Regions from separate parts of the Stenotrophomonas sp. 112478_Sma genome, predicted to be linked through region 2. Evidence: riboswitches for the same ligand, from Rfam matches in the RefSeq annotation. Region 2 holds a riboswitch; the other holds the start of a gene.
The links. Region 2 has a riboswitch for glycine ahead of ACZK08_RS17505 (trimeric intracellular cation channel family protein). Riboswitches for the same ligand answer to the same signal wherever they lie in the genome.
Positions count from the first base shown of each region.

Region 1: linked by a shared signal. The riboswitch ahead of gcvP (aminomethyl-transferring glycine dehydrogenase) and the one ahead of ACZK08_RS17505 (trimeric intracellular cation channel family protein) in region 2 are both predicted to bind glycine.

Region 1 is NZ_CM151072.1:3,169,003-3,177,382, forward strand. Features, by position in the region: gene ACZK08_RS14555 (phosphoethanolamine transferase) at 1-531, shown strand, start outside; gene ACZK08_RS14560 (M2 family metallopeptidase) at 1,129-3,096, shown strand; gene ACZK08_RS14565 (hypothetical protein) at 3,215-3,607, opposite strand; gene ACZK08_RS14570 (multidrug effflux MFS transporter) at 3,699-4,925, opposite strand; glycine riboswitch at 5,227-5,329, shown strand; gene gcvP (aminomethyl-transferring glycine dehydrogenase) at 5,392-8,259, shown strand; gene ACZK08_RS14580 (VOC family protein) at 8,343-8,380, opposite strand, start outside.
Region 2 is NZ_CM151072.1:3,838,121-3,846,500, reverse strand. Features, by position in the region: gene ACZK08_RS17520 (hypothetical protein) at 1-342, opposite strand, end outside; gene ACZK08_RS17515 (hypothetical protein) at 853-1,113, shown strand; gene ACZK08_RS17510 (3-deoxy-7-phosphoheptulonate synthase) at 1,371-2,444, shown strand; gene ACZK08_RS17505 (trimeric intracellular cation channel family protein) at 2,642-3,259, opposite strand; glycine riboswitch at 3,342-3,447, opposite strand; glycine riboswitch at 3,461-3,550, opposite strand; gene ACZK08_RS17500 (GIY-YIG nuclease family protein) at 3,590-3,865, shown strand; gene ACZK08_RS17495 (NAD(P)/FAD-dependent oxidoreductase) at 3,965-5,245, opposite strand; gene ACZK08_RS17490 (NYN domain-containing protein) at 5,365-6,159, shown strand; gene ACZK08_RS17485 (glutathione S-transferase family protein) at 6,266-6,886, shown strand; gene ACZK08_RS17480 (primosomal protein N') at 6,946-8,380, opposite strand, start outside.

The sequences.
Region 1 (8,380 bases), 670 kb from region 2:
CAGGTGCGTGCCAGGCCCGGCGACCGCGTGGTCGTGCTGCACCAGCTGGGCAACCATGGCCCGGCGTATTTCGAGCGCTATCCGGCCGCCTTTGCCCGCTTCAAGCCAACCTGCGACACCCGTGACATCGGCCGGTGCTCACGCGAAGAGATCACCAACAGCTATGACAATGCCGTGCTGTACACCGATCATTTCCTGAGCAAGACCATCGGCACGCTGCAGGGCATGCAGGACTACGACACGGCGATGATCTACCTGTCCGACCATGGCGAATCGCTGGGTGAGAAGGGCCTGTACCTGCACGGCGTGCCCTATGCGATCGCCCCGGCCGAGCAGACCCGCGTACCGATGACGATGTGGTTCTCGCCGGGCTTCGCCAGCAGTCGCGGGCTGGACCTGCAATGCGTGCGCAAGCGTTCGGCAGCGTATACCGACCACGACAACCTGTTCCCGTCGGTGCTGGGCCTGATGCAGGTGAGGACGGCGCTGTACGAGCGCGATCGCGACGTGTTCGCCGGCTGCGAGAGCTGAGGGGTGTTCGGCAGGGCTTGCAGCCCTGCACCTGCAGAGGCAACAGCAGCAGCAACAGCGTGCAATCCGTGGGTAGGCGGGGTGGGTCCGGTGGCGGGGGACGCCGTAAATACGTCCTTGTAGGCTCGGTCGCGCCATCCATGGCGCTCACGCCCCCGCAACCGGACCCAGCCCGCCTTCGACAGTTTTCCGCAATCTGTTGGACATGCCGATGGGGTCGGATCCGTTTTCCGGAGGAAAACGGATCCGACCCCAATTTGATTGTCGATACCTGACAGATGTGTCGACCAAGGTCGACACCCACCAACGGCCGCCGCGATCTGTCAGAGGTGGGGCGGTGTGGGCTTGCAGGACCGTTGGCGCCATGGATGGCGCCATCGAGCCCCCATGGATGGGTTTACGGCGTGTCCTGCAAGCCCACACCGCCCCGCCATCCCACGGATAGCCCGCTGTTGCTGTTGCTTCTGCCGTTGACGTGCCTTGGCTTCTGCGGGTGCAGGGCTGCAAGCCCTGCCGAACCCCACCAACCTTCCACACTTGCGGTGGGCACGCGCGCCCACTAGCCTTCGGCCGTCGTTCACCACCCAAGGACCGCCCGTGAAACACCGTCATCTCCTGCTGGCCGCTGCTGTCGCCGCCGCCACGCTGGCCCTGGCTGCCTGCAAGAAGGAAGCGTCCCCCGGCGCCGAGACCGCCGGCAGCAGCGCACCGGCCGGCGAGACCGCCGACCAGTTCGTTGCCCGCATCAATGCCGAATACAAGGCTGCCTATCCGGAGATGACCTCGGCGCAGTGGCTGTCTTCCACCTACATCAACAGCGATTCGGAGCGCATCGCGGCCAAGGCCAACGAGCGTTCACTGACCCAGCTCAACAGCTGGATCGAGCAGGCCGCGAAGTTCGAGGGCCAGCCGATGAGCGCAGACAGCAAGCGTGCCATCCACCTGCTGAAGCTGATGTCCTCGATGCCGGCACCGCGCGACCCGGCCAAGCTGGCCGAGCTGACCCAGATCGCCACCCGCATGGAGGGCAGCTACGGTGCTGGCAAGTACTGCACCGATGCCAACGACCCGGCCTCCTGCCGCCAGCTGGGGGAACTGGAACAGGTGCTGGCACGCAGCCGCGACTACGACGCGCAGCTTGATGCCTGGCAGGGCTGGCACAGCACCACGCGGAACATGCGTGGCGACTACCAGAAGTTCGTCAGCCTGGTGAACGAAGGTGCCAAGGGCATGGGCTTCACCGATGCCGGGCAGATGTGGCGCAGCGGCTATGACATGCCGCCGGAGCAGATCGGGCCGGAAACCGACCGCCTGTGGGAGCAGGTCAAGCCGATGTACGAGCAGCTGCACTGCTACGCGCGCGGCAAGCTGGACAAGACCTACGGCAAGGACAAGGCCGAGGTGGGTAATGGCCTGATCGCCGCGCACCTGCTGGGCAACATGTGGCAGCAGGACTGGTCCAACCTGTGGGACCAGCTGGAGCCCTATCCCGGTGCCGGAAGCCTGGACATCACCGCCGCACTGGAAAAGCAGTACCAGACCAACCTGAGTGCTGCGCTGGCCAAGGCTGGCAGGGATGCCAGCGTCGCGGGCCAGTACAGGGCCCAGCGCGAGGCCGAACTGCGTACCGCGAAACAGATGACCGAGCGCGCACAGGATTTCTACGTGTCGCTGGGCATGCCCTCGCTGCCGCAGTCGTACTGGGACAAGACCCAGTTCATCAAGCCTGACGACCGTGACGTGGTCTGCCACGCCAGCGCCTGGGACATGAACATGGAAGGCGATGTGCGCACCAAGATGTGCATCAAGCCGAACGAAGAGAACTTCACCACCATCTATCACGAGCTGGGCCACATCTACTACGACCTGGCCTACAACCCGTTGCCGCCCCTGTTCCAGGGCGGCGCCAACGATGGCTTCCACGAAGCAATCGGCGACACGATCGTGCTGGCGATGACGCCCAAGTACCTGAACTCGATCGGCCTGGTTGACGCACCGCAGGAAAGCCGCGAGGCCGTGATCAACGCGCAGATGCGCATGGCACTGTCGGGCGTTTCATTCCTGCCCTTCGGCCTGATGATCGACCGCTGGCGCTGGGGCGTGTTCGATGGGTCGATCACCGCCGACAACTACAACAAGGCATGGTGGGACCTGAAGGCCAAATACCAGGGCGTTGCCCCGGCCAGCACCCGCAGCGAGGAGTTCTTCGATCCGGGCGCGAAGTACCACGTGCCGGGCAATACGCCGTACACCCGCTACTTCCTCGCCCGCATCCTGCAGTTCCAGTTCTACAAGGGCCTGTGCGATGCATCGGGTTACAAGGGCCCGCTGCACGAGTGCACGTTCTACGGCAACAAGGAAGCCGGCCAGAAGTACTGGGCGATGCTCAGCAAGGGCGCCAGCCAGCCGTGGCAGGCCACGCTGAAGGAGCTGACCGGCACCGACAAGCTGGATGCCGGCCCGATGATCGAGTACTTCAGCCCGGTCAATGAGTGGCTCAAGCAGCAGAACGAAGGCCAGATGTGCGGCTGGCAGGCCAGCGCTGCGGCCCCGGTGGCGAAATGAGAAAAGGGGCGGATCCGCGAGGATCCGCCCCTTTCGTTCCGGTAGCGCCGGGCCATGCCCGGCGTCCTTGATCGCACCGCTGCGCTCGCCGGGCATGGCCCGGCGCTACCCACACGGGTCAGCTGTTCTTCTTCGCCGCCATCGCGGCGGCCAGCTCGGCCTTGTATTCCTCGAAGGTCTGGCCCTTCTCCCTGGCCTCGGCCTGCGCGGCATCACGCAGCGCGTCGGAATACATCAGACGCACCGGCGTACCGTTGCGCTCGTGCAGTTCACCGGCCTGCATGATCAACGCCAGCACCTGCGCGGCGCTCTCGCTATGCCCGGCGATACGGCCATCCATGCCCAGCACCCACTCGCCATCGCGGCGCACGACACCTGCCAGCAGCGTGCGCTGCGCATCGCGCAGTTCGGCATGCGGCTCCACCGGCGAAGTCTGGGCAGCGGCCTTGTTGGCAGCCTTCTCTTCCTGGCGGCGGCGCTGGTCGCGACGGGTCTTGGAGGTGGTGGACATGGGGGCGGCATCGCTACGGGGGGGCGCAAGGATAGCGCACCCCGGCCGTGGCGCCGCTTCACGGGTCGCCCGCCACCGCCCCTGCGGCCGGTCAGAGGTCCGTGACCACGGCCTGCACTGCGCGCTCACGGCGGTGTTCCCAGTACCAGAACACAAACCCGGCGGCGAAGAAGCCGGCCTGGCCCAGCGCCAGATGCAGCGGGCTGGCACTGAGCAGGGGCGACACGACGCCGGCCACCACGGTGCTGACCATCAGCTGCGCGAAGGCCTGCAGCGACGAGGCCAGGCCGCGCTGGTGCGGATACATGTCGAGCACGGCCAGCGCCAGGATCGGGAAGATCAGCGCCATGCCCATGCCGCCCAGGAAAATGGGCAGTACCGCCCACGGCAGCGCGAACTGCGGCGCCAGCACCACGTAGCCGACGTTGAGCAGTGTCGACAGCGCGCACAGGGAGAAGCCGATGGTCACCTGCCGGGTCGGCGTGGTGTGCCCGGCCATGCGCCCGGACAGGAACGCGCCGGCCGTCATGCCACCGATGGTGGGAATGAACAGCCAGGCGAAGTCGCCTTCGCCCAGATGCAGGTGCTGCATCACGAACACCGGCGCGGACGCGATGTACAGGAAAATGCCGCCGAAGCCGATGCTGCCGGCCAGTGCCAGGCGCAGGAAACGCGGGTTGAAGCCGATGCGCACATAGTCACGCAGCAGTGCGCGCGGCGACAGCGGTACCCGCGCCTCCGGCGGATGCGTTTCCGGCAGGAAGCGCGCGGTGGCCACCAGCAGCAGCAGCGAGAACACCACGAGGAACCAGAAGATCAGCGGCCAGCCGGCACCGCTGAGCAGAATCCAGCCACCGATGATCGGGGCGATGGCCGGCGCGATGCCGAACAGCATCGAGACCTGGCTCATCAACCGCTGGGCGTCATGGCCGTGGTACAGGTCACGGATCACCGCGCGGCCGACGATCATGCCCACGCCCGCCGACAGGCCCTGCAGCGCGCGGAACGCCAGCAGGGTCGGCAGATCGGTGGACAGCGCGCAGCCGACCGAGGCCCCGGCAAATACCACCAGGCCGCCGAGAATCACCCGCTTGCGGCCCCAGGCATCCGACAGCGGCCCGTGCGCCAGGCTCATCAGGCCATAGAACAGCAGGTAGACGCTGATGGTCTGCTGGACGGCCACCTCATCCACCGCCAAGCGCTGGGCCAGCTGCGGGAAGGCCGGGAAAATGGTGTCGATGGAGAACGGGCCGAACATGGCCAGGCCCGCGAGCAGCAGGGCCATGCGACGGGTGGACGGAGCAACAGCGGCGGTCATGTGAACGGTGTCCGGCAAGGCCATGCGCGGCACGCACGGCGGGCGCCGGTCCCGCTGCAGCAGGGACGGCGCCAGATGAATTCGGGTATCCGCCCATCATAGGCGGGGAATGCGCCCGATGCCATGCAGCACCGCACAAAACGCACGCCCCGGGCCATCGGCCATTCAGGCGCCGACCCTGCCCGGGCGGCCCCGGCAGCAGGCCATAACCGGCTATAATCGGCGGGCAACACGGTGGGAGAAGCGGAACACCGCTGCCGAAGGCGCAACGCCCGTAATCGCTCAGGCCCGATACCACCCGCAACACAACTCTGGAGAGACCGGTTCGATCCGGCGCCGAAGGGGCACGAAGCTGCGGCCAGCCGCGCTTCCAAACTCTCAGGCAAAAGGACAGAGGGGCGCCCCGCAGCCCGCCATCCGGCGGCCTGTGCCCGTGCGTGTGCCCTTTCCTGACGGATCCTTCGCCATGTCCCAGAACACCCCTTCCCTGCGTGAGCTCGAGCACCACAGTGCGTTCGTCGAGCGTCATATCGGCCCCAACGACGCCGAGATCGCGCAGATGCTCGACGTCGTCGGCCACGCGTCGCTGGATGCGATGACCGATGCCATCGTGCCGGCCAAGATCAAGTCGCCGGCAGCGCTGGCGCTGCCGGAGTCGATCACCGAAGTGGAGGCGCTGGCGAAGATCCGCGCGATCGCCGACAAGAACACCGTGCTGCGCAGCTTCATCGGCCAGGGGTATTACGGCACCCACACGCCGAACGTGATCCTGCGCAACATCCTGGAAAACCCGGCCTGGTACACCGCCTACACCCCGTACCAGGCAGAGATCTCGCAGGGCCGCATGGAAGCGCTGATCAACTTCCAGACCCTGTGCGCCGACCTGACCGGCATGGAGATCGCCAACGCCTCGCTGCTGGACGAAGCCACCGCAGCGGCCGAAGCGATGACCCTGGCCAAGCGTTCGGCCAAGTCGAAGTCGGACACCTTCTTCGTGCACGATGCCGTGCACCCGCAGACCCTGGAGCTGCTGCGCACCCGCGCCGAGCCCATGGGCATCGTGCTGCGCGTCGGCACCCCGGCCGAAGCGCTGGAAGCGGACAGCTTCGGCGTGCTGCTGCAGTACCCGGATACGTTCGGCCAGGTGGCCGACTACCGGGCACTGGTCGAGGCCGTGCATGCACGCGGCGGCCTGGTCGCCGTGGCCACCGATCTGCTGGCGCTGACCCTGCTCGCCGCACCGGGCGAATGGGGCGCGGACATCGTGGTCGGCAACAGCCAGCGTTTCGGCGTGCCGTTCGGCTTTGGTGGCCCGCACGCGGCGTTCATGGCCTGCCGTGACGCCTACAAGCGCTCGATGCCCGGCCGCCTGATCGGCGTCTCGATCGATGCGCAGGGCAACCCGGCCTACCGCCTGACCCTGCAGACCCGCGAGCAGCATATCCGCCGCGAGAAGGCCACCTCCAACATCTGTACCGCACAGGTCCTGCTGGCGGTGATGGCCTCGATGTACGCCGTCTACCACGGTCCGGAAGGCCTGACCCGCATCGCCCGCCGCACCCACCGCCTGGCCGCGATCCTGGCCGCCGCACTGCGCAAGGCCGGCGTGCAGGTTGCTGGCGACTTCTTCGACACCCTGCACGTCACCGGCGTGCACGCCGATGAGATCCACGCCAAGGCGCGCGCCGCCGGCTACAACCTGCGCGCGATCGACAGCGACTCGGTCGGCATCAGCCTGGACGAGACCGCCACCCGCGCCGATGTGGTTGCGCTGGCCGCCGTCTTCGGTGCCCAAGCCGATGTGGATGCGCTGGATGCCAGCACCGCCGACGCGCTGCCGGCCGGGCTGCTGCGCCAGTCCGCGTTCCTGACCCATCCGGTGTTCAACACGCACCACAGCGAGCACGAACTGCTGCGCTACCTGCGTTCACTGGCCGACAAGGACCTGGCGATGGACCGCACGATGATCCCGCTGGGCTCGTGCACCATGAAGCTCAACGCCACCGCCGAGATGATCCCGGTGACCTGGCCGGAGTTCTCGCAGATCCATCCGCTGGTGCCGGCCGACCAGGCGCTGGGCTACAAGGAACTGATCGAGTCGCTGGAAGCGATGCTGGTCGAATGCACCGGCTACGATGCGGTCAGCCTGCAGCCGAACTCGGGTGCACAGGGCGAGTACGCCGGCCTGCTGGCGATCCGCGCCTACCACCGCTCGCGTGGTGAGGAGCATCGCGACATCTGCCTGATTCCGGATTCGGCCCACGGTACCAACCCGGCCTCGGCACAGATGTGCGGCATGAAGGTGGTGGTCACCAAGACCGATGCCAACGGCAACGTCGATGTCGAGGACATCCGCCTCAACGCCGAGAAGTACAGCGACCGCCTGGCCGCGATCATGATGACCTACCCGTCCACGCACGGCGTGTTCGAGGAGGAGGTGGTCGAGATCTGCGAGATCATCCACAAGCACGGCGGCCAGGTGTACACCGACGGTGCCAACATGAACGCCCTGGTCGGCGTGGCCAAGCCGGGCAAGTGGGGTTCGGACGTTTCCCACCTGAACCTGCACAAGACCTTCTGCATCCCGCACGGCGGCGGCGGCCCGGGCGTCGGCCCGTGCGCGGTCAAGGCGCACCTGGCCCCGTTCCTGCCGGGCAAGCTGGGTGACAACGGCCCGGTCGGCATGGTCAGCGCCGCCAGCTTCGGCAGCGCCTCGATCCTGCCGATCAGCTGGATGTACATCGCGATGATGGGCCGCGAGGGCCTGCGCAAGGCGACCCAGGTCGCGCAGCTCAATGCCAACTACATCGCCAAGCGCCTGGCGCCGCACTTCAGGACGCTGTACACCGGCCGCAATGGCCTGGTGGCGCATGAGTGCATCCTCGATGTGCGCCCGCTGGAGAAGAGCAGCGGCATCGGCGCCGAGGACGTGGCCAAGCGCCTGATCGACTTCGGCTTCCACGCGCCGACGCTGAGCTTCCCGGTGGCCGGCACGCTGATGGTCGAGCCCACCGAAAGCGAGTCGCTGCATGAGCTGGACCGCTTCATCGACGCCATGATCCAGATCCGCGAGGAAATCCGTGCGATCGAGGATGGCCGCCTGGACCGCGAGGACAATCCGCTGAAGAACGCGCCGCACACCGCCACCGCGGTGACGGCCAGCGAGTGGACCCACGCCTACCCGCGCGAGCTGGCCGCCTTCCCGCTGCCCAGCCTGAAGCTGCAGAAGTACTGGCCGCCGGTGGCCCGCGTCGACAACGTCTACGGCGACAAGAACGTGATGTGCGCCTGCATCCCGGTCGACGCCTACAAGGACGATGAAGTCGAAGCGTGATTGACGGAACGGCCCGCGCAAGCGGGCCGTTTTCGTTTACGGTAGCGCCGGGCCATGCCCGGCGAGCGCAGCGGCTGAACCGATCACGGATCCGGCATCTGCCCCAGGCTCAACTGCCAGG
Region 2 (8,380 bases):
GCGTTCGGCCGCATGCGTGGCCAGCCCCAGGGATGCCAGCATCAACCCTTCCATCACCCGGTCGCTCACGTGATGTTCGGGCGCGGCATTCTGGCGGCAGCGTTCGGCGGCCAGCAGCACCTCCTGCACGATGCGCAGGCCGGCCAGTGCGCCATCGGCATCGGCCAGCATCATGCGTCGGCCGTTCGCTGGATGGCGCTCGGGCCAGGGTTGGCCATCGGCGGCCGCACCGCTGCCGATGCGTTGCAGGTGGGCGACCAGACCGTTGGGATCGAACGGCGCCTGATCGGCATTGGCCGGATCGGGGTGGGCACCGGGGAAGGGAACGTGTGGTGTGTTCATGGCGTGTGCTCCGTACAGGACAGACGACACCGCCACCGGAAGAGGTGGCGGACGGTACGTGGCGGCAAAGACCGGGTCACTGATCCGGCGGGCGCAAGCGCCCCCCCGCACCGCCCGCCATGGAACGCGGACGGATTGCCAGCCGGCGCCGCCCAAGGCGACGCCGGCTGACAAACGCGAACTTCAGTGACACACGGGCTTTGCCGACCCGGCCACCCTTTTCCGGTGGCAAACCATCTTGAGCACATGTCCGCGTGGGATGCCAAGGCAGTACGCGACACGTCATGGAGACGGAGGAAGTATCGCATATGCCGTTGCCCGTATAACCGCGCATTGAGCGCCTGCAGGCCGCCTCCAGGCCGGGGCGTGGAAAGTGTGGAAAGGCGTTCTCAACCTGCGGGCACAATCGGTCCAGTCACGACATGAGCGATCCGCGTGACGGCACATGCGCTGGTGCGCCAGACGCGGTAAACAGTGCATTGCCCACGTCTACCCACAGGGAAGTCGATCATGCAGAGCACGCTCCAGGTCACGCTGTTCGGCCCTCCCGGCGACACCCCGGCGTTGCAGTTGCCGGATGTGGACGGGCCCTCGGTGGCGATACCGGAATCGACCCTGCGGCGGCTGGTCTCCGATCTCTACACGGCGCGGTCCCTGCTCAACCCCGAGCAGTTGGAGGAGGCGAGGCGGGAGCTGGATCAGGTGCTGGAGCGCTGGGCCGATATCCACGAGGGCCTGCTGCTGGACGTGGAAGTGCATGGCAGCCGCTAGATCGTCGTGCTGCTGAACCGCTTCCCCAGTTGCGGATGAAACATTTTGTGCTGCGCAGAAGCTGTGCTATCAATACACCCCATGAACGCAGCCGCTACCCGCTTTTACTGGTATTACTTTCCGAAGCCACTGGCGGAGGAAGGACTGCGCTCACCCTGAAGAAAGCTTCAGACGCATTCCCGAAAGCCGCCAGCGAACCTGGCGGCTTTTTTCATGCCGCCTCGCTGGGGACCCCCAACGTACCGGAGACCTCCCCCATGCCCCCCCATACCGACGACCTGCGCATCCGCACCATCGAACCGCTCACACCGCCTGCCCAGCTGCTGGCGATGCTGCCGTGTGACGATGAAGCCTCCGACACCGTCAGTGCTTCGCGCGCGGCCCTGCACCAGATCCTGCATGGCCGCGACGATCGCCTGGCGGTCGTGGTCGGCCCGTGTTCGATCCACGATCCGAATGCGGCCATCGAGTACGCACAGCGCTTGAAGCCTCTGCGCGACGCGCTGGCCGGCGAGCTCGAGATCGTCATGCGCGTGTACTTCGAGAAGCCGCGCACCACGGTGGGCTGGAAGGGCCTGATCAATGACCCGGACCTGGACGGCAGCTTCCGGATCGACAAGGGCCTGCGCATTGCCCGCGGCCTGCTGCGCGACATCAACAAGCTGGGCCTGCCGGCCGGCGTTGAATTCCTTGACGTGATCTCGCCGCAGTACATCGCCGACCTGGTGGCATGGGGCGCGATCGGCGCACGCACCACCGAAAGCCAGGTGCACCGCGAACTGGCCTCCGGCCTGTCGTGCCCGGTGGGCTTCAAGAACGGCACCGATGGCAACGTCAAAATCGCGGCCGATGCGGTCGGCGCGGCCTCCAACCCGCATCACTTCCTGTCGGTGACCAAGCAGGGCGGCACCGCCATCGTTTCGACCACCGGCAACCCGGATTGCCATGTGATCCTGCGCGGCGGCAAGCAGCCGAACTACGACGCGGCCAGCGTGGCCGACGCCTGCCAGGCACTGGCCAAGGCCCGGCTGCCGACGCGGCTGATGATCGATGCCAGCCATGCCAACAGCCTGAAAAACCCGGAAAACCAGCCGAAGGTGATCGAAGACATCGCCGTTCAGCTGGAGGACGGCGAACAGCGCATCGTGGGCGTGATGATCGAGAGCCATCTGGTGGGAGGCCGGCAGGAACTGGTGGAAGGCCAGCCGCTGGTCTACGGACAGAGCATCACCGATGGCTGCATCGACTGGGACACCACCGTGACGGTGCTGGAGCGACTGGCTGCGGCCGTGCGCGCCCGTCGCGAAGTGACGGTGTCAGAAGCCGCCTGAGGGCGGCATGTGTGTGGATGGCGGCCTGCGCCTGCGGGGGTGCGGCCGCGATCAGGGCCGGTCGGAGTTGGAGACCGGCCCGTCCGCACCGGCGATGCGCCTGGCGCTGCGCATGAGCGACAGCGCCAGGTCCATCGCCGGGGTGGTGCAGGGCACGAAGGGGAGCGCCGGGCCACGCCCGGCGAACACGCCATCGTTCAATGCACTTCGTCGTGATACACGAACTTCGGCATTTCCCAGCGGTAGTGGATCGCCAGCAGGCGCAGCGCGAAGCCGCCCGCCAGGCAGCACAGGATGGCCGTGGCATCGGACACGTTCCAGTGCAGCAGCAGCAGATAGGCGGCGCCGGTCAGCAGCGCGATGATCGCGTACAGCTCCTTCTGGAAGATCAGGGGCACTTCGTTGCACAGAATGTCGCGCAGCACGCCGCCGAACGCACCGGTCAGCATGCCGGCGATCAGCACGATCGGCGTGGCATGACCGGCCTCGCGTGCGATCGAGCAACCGATCAGGGTGAAGGCGATCAGGCCCAGGCCGTCGAGCACCAGGAAGGTGCGGCGGAAGTGGTGCATCCAGCGTGCGACCCAGGTGGCGATCAGCGCCGCGCACACGGTGAAGCCGAGGTACTCGGGATGTTTGACCCAGCCCAGCGGATAGTGGCCAAGCAGGATGTCGCGCAGTGAACCACCGCCGAGCGCGGTAACGCAGGCGATCATGACCACGCCGAACAGATCCATGCGGCGGCGTCCCGCGGACAGTGCGCCGGTCATGGCTTCGGCGGAAATGGCAATCAGGTAGATGATGGACAGCAACATGGAACAGGCTCCGGACGCGGTGGGGCCGGCCATGCGCGGACGCCGCCATTGCCTGCGCAATGACGGGATGACGATGACCGGTGCCGCTCCCGCTGTCCTTTTGCCTGAGAGTTCAGCGGCGTAGGCCGCGTGCCCCTTCGGCGGATCGTGCCGGGCATGCCCGGTGACCTCTCTCCAGCTCGGCGAGTCGAATGCATGGTTGGTGGGATTCCAGCCCACCGGCCTGAGCGATCATGGGAGCCTGCGCCTTCGGCGGGCGCCAGCGCGGCGCCTCTCTCCTGCATTCGCGGGCAGTATATCCGCTGCGGTGCAGCACGGCATAATCCGGGCATGGCCCCGTCCCACCGCCCGTGGTTCCTGTACCTGCTCGAATGCCGCGATGGCAGCTACTACGCTGGCATCAGCACCGACGTGGACGCGCGTTTCGCCGCCCATCGCGCCGGTACGGGGGCGCGCTACACCCGGGCCCGCCCGCCGCTGCGCATCCTGGCCGTGCGCGAGTACCCGGACCGCTCCGCCGCCTCGCGCGCCGAATGGCAGCTCAAACAGCTGCCGCGCGAGCGCAAGCTGGCGTGGTTGCAGGCATTGGATTCCGCATCTTTGTAGCGCCGTGCCCAGGCACGGCGCATCGCAGGCAGTCGCGCCGCGACGTGGGGTCAGACCCCTTTCCGCAGGAAGGGGATCCGACCCCGTTGCAGACCTGCGCTACCGTTTCGGCCGGCGGTCATCCTGGTCGTCGCCGAAGATGATGCGTGCGCTGCGCTGGTAGCTCCAGTACGCCACCGCCCAGTTCAGCAGCACCACGATGCGGTTGCGGAAGCCGATCAGGAAGAACACGTGCGCGGCCAGCCAGAACCACCAGGCCAGCACGCCCGACAGCTGCAGGCGCCCCAGGTGCACGATGGCGGCCATGCGGCCGATGGTGGCCAGGTTGCCGTAGTCCGCGTACTTGAAGGGCCCGGGCTCCGGCCTGCCGTGCAGGCGTGCACGGATGACCTCGGCCACGTACTTGCCCATCTGCTTGGCCGCGGGCGCTACGCCGGGCACGGGCTTGCCATTGGCCTGGTTCACCGCGGCCAGATCGCCGGCCACGAACAGTTCCGGATGCCCGGGCAGGGTCAGGTCCGGCTGCACCTGCACGCGCCCGGCACGGTCCAGTGGCACGTCCAGCGTGCGCGCCAGCGGCGAGGCGGCCACGCCGGCCGCCCACACCACGGTGCGCGCCGGCACGAACTGGTCACCCAGCGTGAAGCCCTGGCTGTCGATGTTGCTCACCGGCGTTCCGGTCAGCACTTCCACACCCAGCTTTTCCAGCTGCCGGCGCGCCTTCAGCGAGAGCACTTCCGGGAACGAGGACAGCACGCGTGGACCGGCTTCCACCAGGCGTACCTTGGCGCTGGCCGGATCGATGTGGCGGAATTCATTGCGCAGCGTATGGCGTGCAATCTCGGCCAGGGTGCCCGCCAGTTCGACGCCGGTCGGGCCGCCGCCGACGACGGCAAAGCTGAGCCACGCCGCCTTCCTGGCCGGGTCCGGTTCGGCTTCGGCGCGCTCGAACGCCAGCAGCAGCTTGCGGCGCAGGGCAATGGCATCGTCGAGGGTCTTCAGGCCGGGCGCATCATCGGCCCACTGGTCGTTGCCGAAGTAGGCGTGAGTGGCGCCGGTAGCCAGCAGCAGGCTGTCGTAGTCCAGCGTGCTGCCGTCGGCCAGCCGCACCTGGCGGACCTGCCTGTCGATGGCCACGACCTCACCGAGCCGCACTTCCACGTTGCGCTGGTGGCCGAGGATGTGGCGCAGCGGTGCGGCGATGTCCGGCGCTGACAGGCCTGCAGTGGCGACCTGGTACAGCAGCGGCTGGAACAGGTGATGGTTGCGGCGGTCGACCAGGGTGATGCGGATGCGTTCGCGTGCCAGCGCACGGGTGGCCCAGAGGCCGGCAAAACCGCCGCCGACAACGACCAGGTGGGGAACGCGCTCACGACTCATCGACTCACTCCAGGGGGCATGGGGAACCGTCCGGCATCTTCGCACGGCGGCGGCCTGTCACGTCAGCGTGCGCGCGGATCGGCGATACTCGGATTCAGGCAACCGCCAGCGAGAGGCCCATGAGCGAACCGGAAAAGCGCATCGCCCTGTTGATCGACGCCGACAACGCGCCCGCATCGAAGATCGACGAAGTGCTGGCGGAGGTGGCCCGCTACGGCGTGGCCAATGTCCGCCGTGCCTACGGCAACTGGAAGAGCCCACGGCTGAAAGGCTGGGAGGCGGTGCTGCACGAGTACGCGATCCGGCCCATCCAGCAGTTCGCCTACAGCAAGGGCAAGAACGCCTCGGACATGGCCATGGTGATCGATGCGATGGACCTGCTGTACGCGCGCAACCTCGACGGCTTCGCCATCGTCTCCAGCGATGCTGATTTCACTCCAATGGTGATGCGTCTGTTGACCGACGGGGTGAAGGTGTATGGCTTCGGCGAAAAGAAGACGCCGGAACCCTTCGTCAATGCCTGTTCCAAATTCACCTATCTGGAAGCACTGGGCCAGGCCCATGCCAGCGTGCCGGAAGTGGAACAGGGCACGGCAGAGCCGGGTGCCATCGAGCCGGCCACCGGTGAAACGGGCAGCGGCGAGGAAGTGCGCCCGCGCAAGAGCGGCGCGGAAATGCGCAGCGATACACGTCTGGTGAAGATGCTGCGCCGCGCCGTGTCCGCAGCGGAAGGCGAGGACGGCTGGTCGCACCTGGGGCCGGTGGGCAGCCAGATCGCCAACCAGGCCTCGTTCGATTCGCGCAACTATGGCTATGGAAAGCTGAGTGATCTGCTGGCGGCGATCGGTCTGTTCGAACTGAAGAAGGATGGCAAGTCGTCCTACGTGCGCGCGCTGCCGAAGAAGAACCGGTAGCGCCGGGCCATGCCCGGCCGACGCCCCCGCGCATCATTCCGCACGCCCACATGTACACCGATCAGGCGTATCGTTGCCGCTCGCATTGCCCGCAAGGAATACCCGCATGTTGAAGATCTGGGGCCGTCGCAATTCCAGCAACGTCCGCAAGGTGCTGTGGTGTGCCGAAGAGATCGGCCTGCCCTACGAGTCCATCGAAGTGGGCGGCAGCCACGGTGGCACACAGACGCCGGAATACCTGGCGATGAACCCCAACAGCCTGGTGCCGGTGATCGAGGACCAGGGCCTGCCGCTGTGGGAGTCCAACGCCATCGTGCGCTACCTGAGCGCGCGCTACGCGCTGGGGACTCTGTACGCCGAGGATCCGATGGAACGTGCCCAGGCCGAGAAATGGATGGACTGGAGCACTTCGCGGATGGCGCCGCTGTACAGCGATCTGATCTGGGGCATCATGCGCACCGCGCCGGCAGACCGCGACGAATCGCGGATCAATGCTGCCATCGTCCGCGCCGCCGATTACCTGGCGATGGCCGACGCGACGCTGGCCACGCAGCCGTGGCTGTCGGGCGCGACATTCGCGATGGGCGACATCCCGTTGGGTTCACTGGTGTACGCCTGGTATGAACTGCCGATCCAGCGTCCGGACCTGCCCCACCTGGCCGAGTGGTACGCCCGGCTGCGTGAGCGACCCGCTTACCAGCGCGGCGTGATGTCACCGCTGACGTAAGCGGGAATCGTGCGCGGTAACGATGGCGCCGGGCCATGCCCGGCGGATTCTGCATGCATTCAATACAGATCCGTCGGATCCACATCCAGCGACCAGCGCACCTTGCGGGCTTCCGGCAAGGCATACAGCTGCGGTACCAGCTGCGCCAGCACGCCGTGCAGAGGCGGGCGCTGTGCCGATGACAGCAGCAGCTGCGTGCGCTGGTAGCCGGCCCGGCGCGGCATCGGTGCCGGCATCGGTCCGTACGCTTCCACCAGCGCCTGTTCGCCCAGCAGTCGCCGTGCAGCCAGCAGGAACGCGTTGGCGTGCTCCACCTGCTGCGCTTCGGCACGCATCAGTGCCAGATGCGCGAATGGCGGGAAGCCGGCGGCCTGCCGCTGGTTCAGTTCGGCCTGCGCGAACGGGTGGTAGCCGCCGTTGACCAGCGTCTCCAGCAGGGGATGACCCGGATGGTGGGTCTGCAGCCACACCTCGCCCGGATCGCGGGCGCGCCCGGCGCGGCCGGCGACCTGGATCAACTGCTGCGCGAGTTTCTCGCTGGCGCGGAAATCGGCCGAGAACAGGCCCTCGTCGATGCCGACCACCACCACCAGCGTGAGTCTGGGCAGATCGTGGCCCTTGGCCAGGATCTGCGTGCCGACCAGGATGCCGGCCTGGTCCCCCAGCTTGGCCAGCTGCTGTTCCAGCGCATCGCGGCGGGCGGTGGTGCCGCGGTCGATGCGCACCACCGGGTACTCGGCGAAGGCGGCGGTGAGGTGCTCCTCCAGCCGCTCGGTGCCGATTCCCTGTGGCTGCAGGGCCAGGCTGCCGCAGGCGGGGCAGGCCAGTGGCGCCGGTTGCCGCGCACCGCAGTGATGGCACTGCAGGCGACGGCCGCCGCCATGCACGGTCATCGGCGCATCACAGCGCTGGCACGGCGCCGTCCAGCCGCAGTCATGGCACAGCAGTACCGGTGCGTAACCACGCCGGTTCTTGAACACCAGCACCTGCTGGCCGCGCTGCAGGTGCTCGCCGATGCCGGCCAGCACTTCGGCCGAGAGACCGTCCTGCAGGGGACGCTTGCGCACATCCAGGATGCGCACGCGTGGCGGCCGCGCGTCGCCGGCGCGCTGCTTCAGGCGCAGGTGCAGGTAACGACCGGCATAGGCGTTGTGCAGGGTTTCCAGCGACGGTGTCGCGCTGCCCAGCAGCACCGGAACCCCCAGCGCCTTGGCACGCACCAGGGCGAAATCGCGCGCGTGGTAGCGGATGCCGTCCTGCTGCTTGTAGCTGCCGTCATGTTCCTCGTCCACGATCAGCAGGCCGGCCTGCGGCAGCGGCGTGAACACCGCCGAGCGGGTGCCGACGATCACCCGCGCTTCGCCGCGCGAGGCGGCTGCCCAGACGCGCGCGCGCTCGTTGTCGTTCAATCCCGAATGCAGCGCATGCACGGCGATGCCCAGGCGGCCGCGGAAACGCGCCAGGGTCTGCGGCGTCAGTCCGATTTCGGGCACC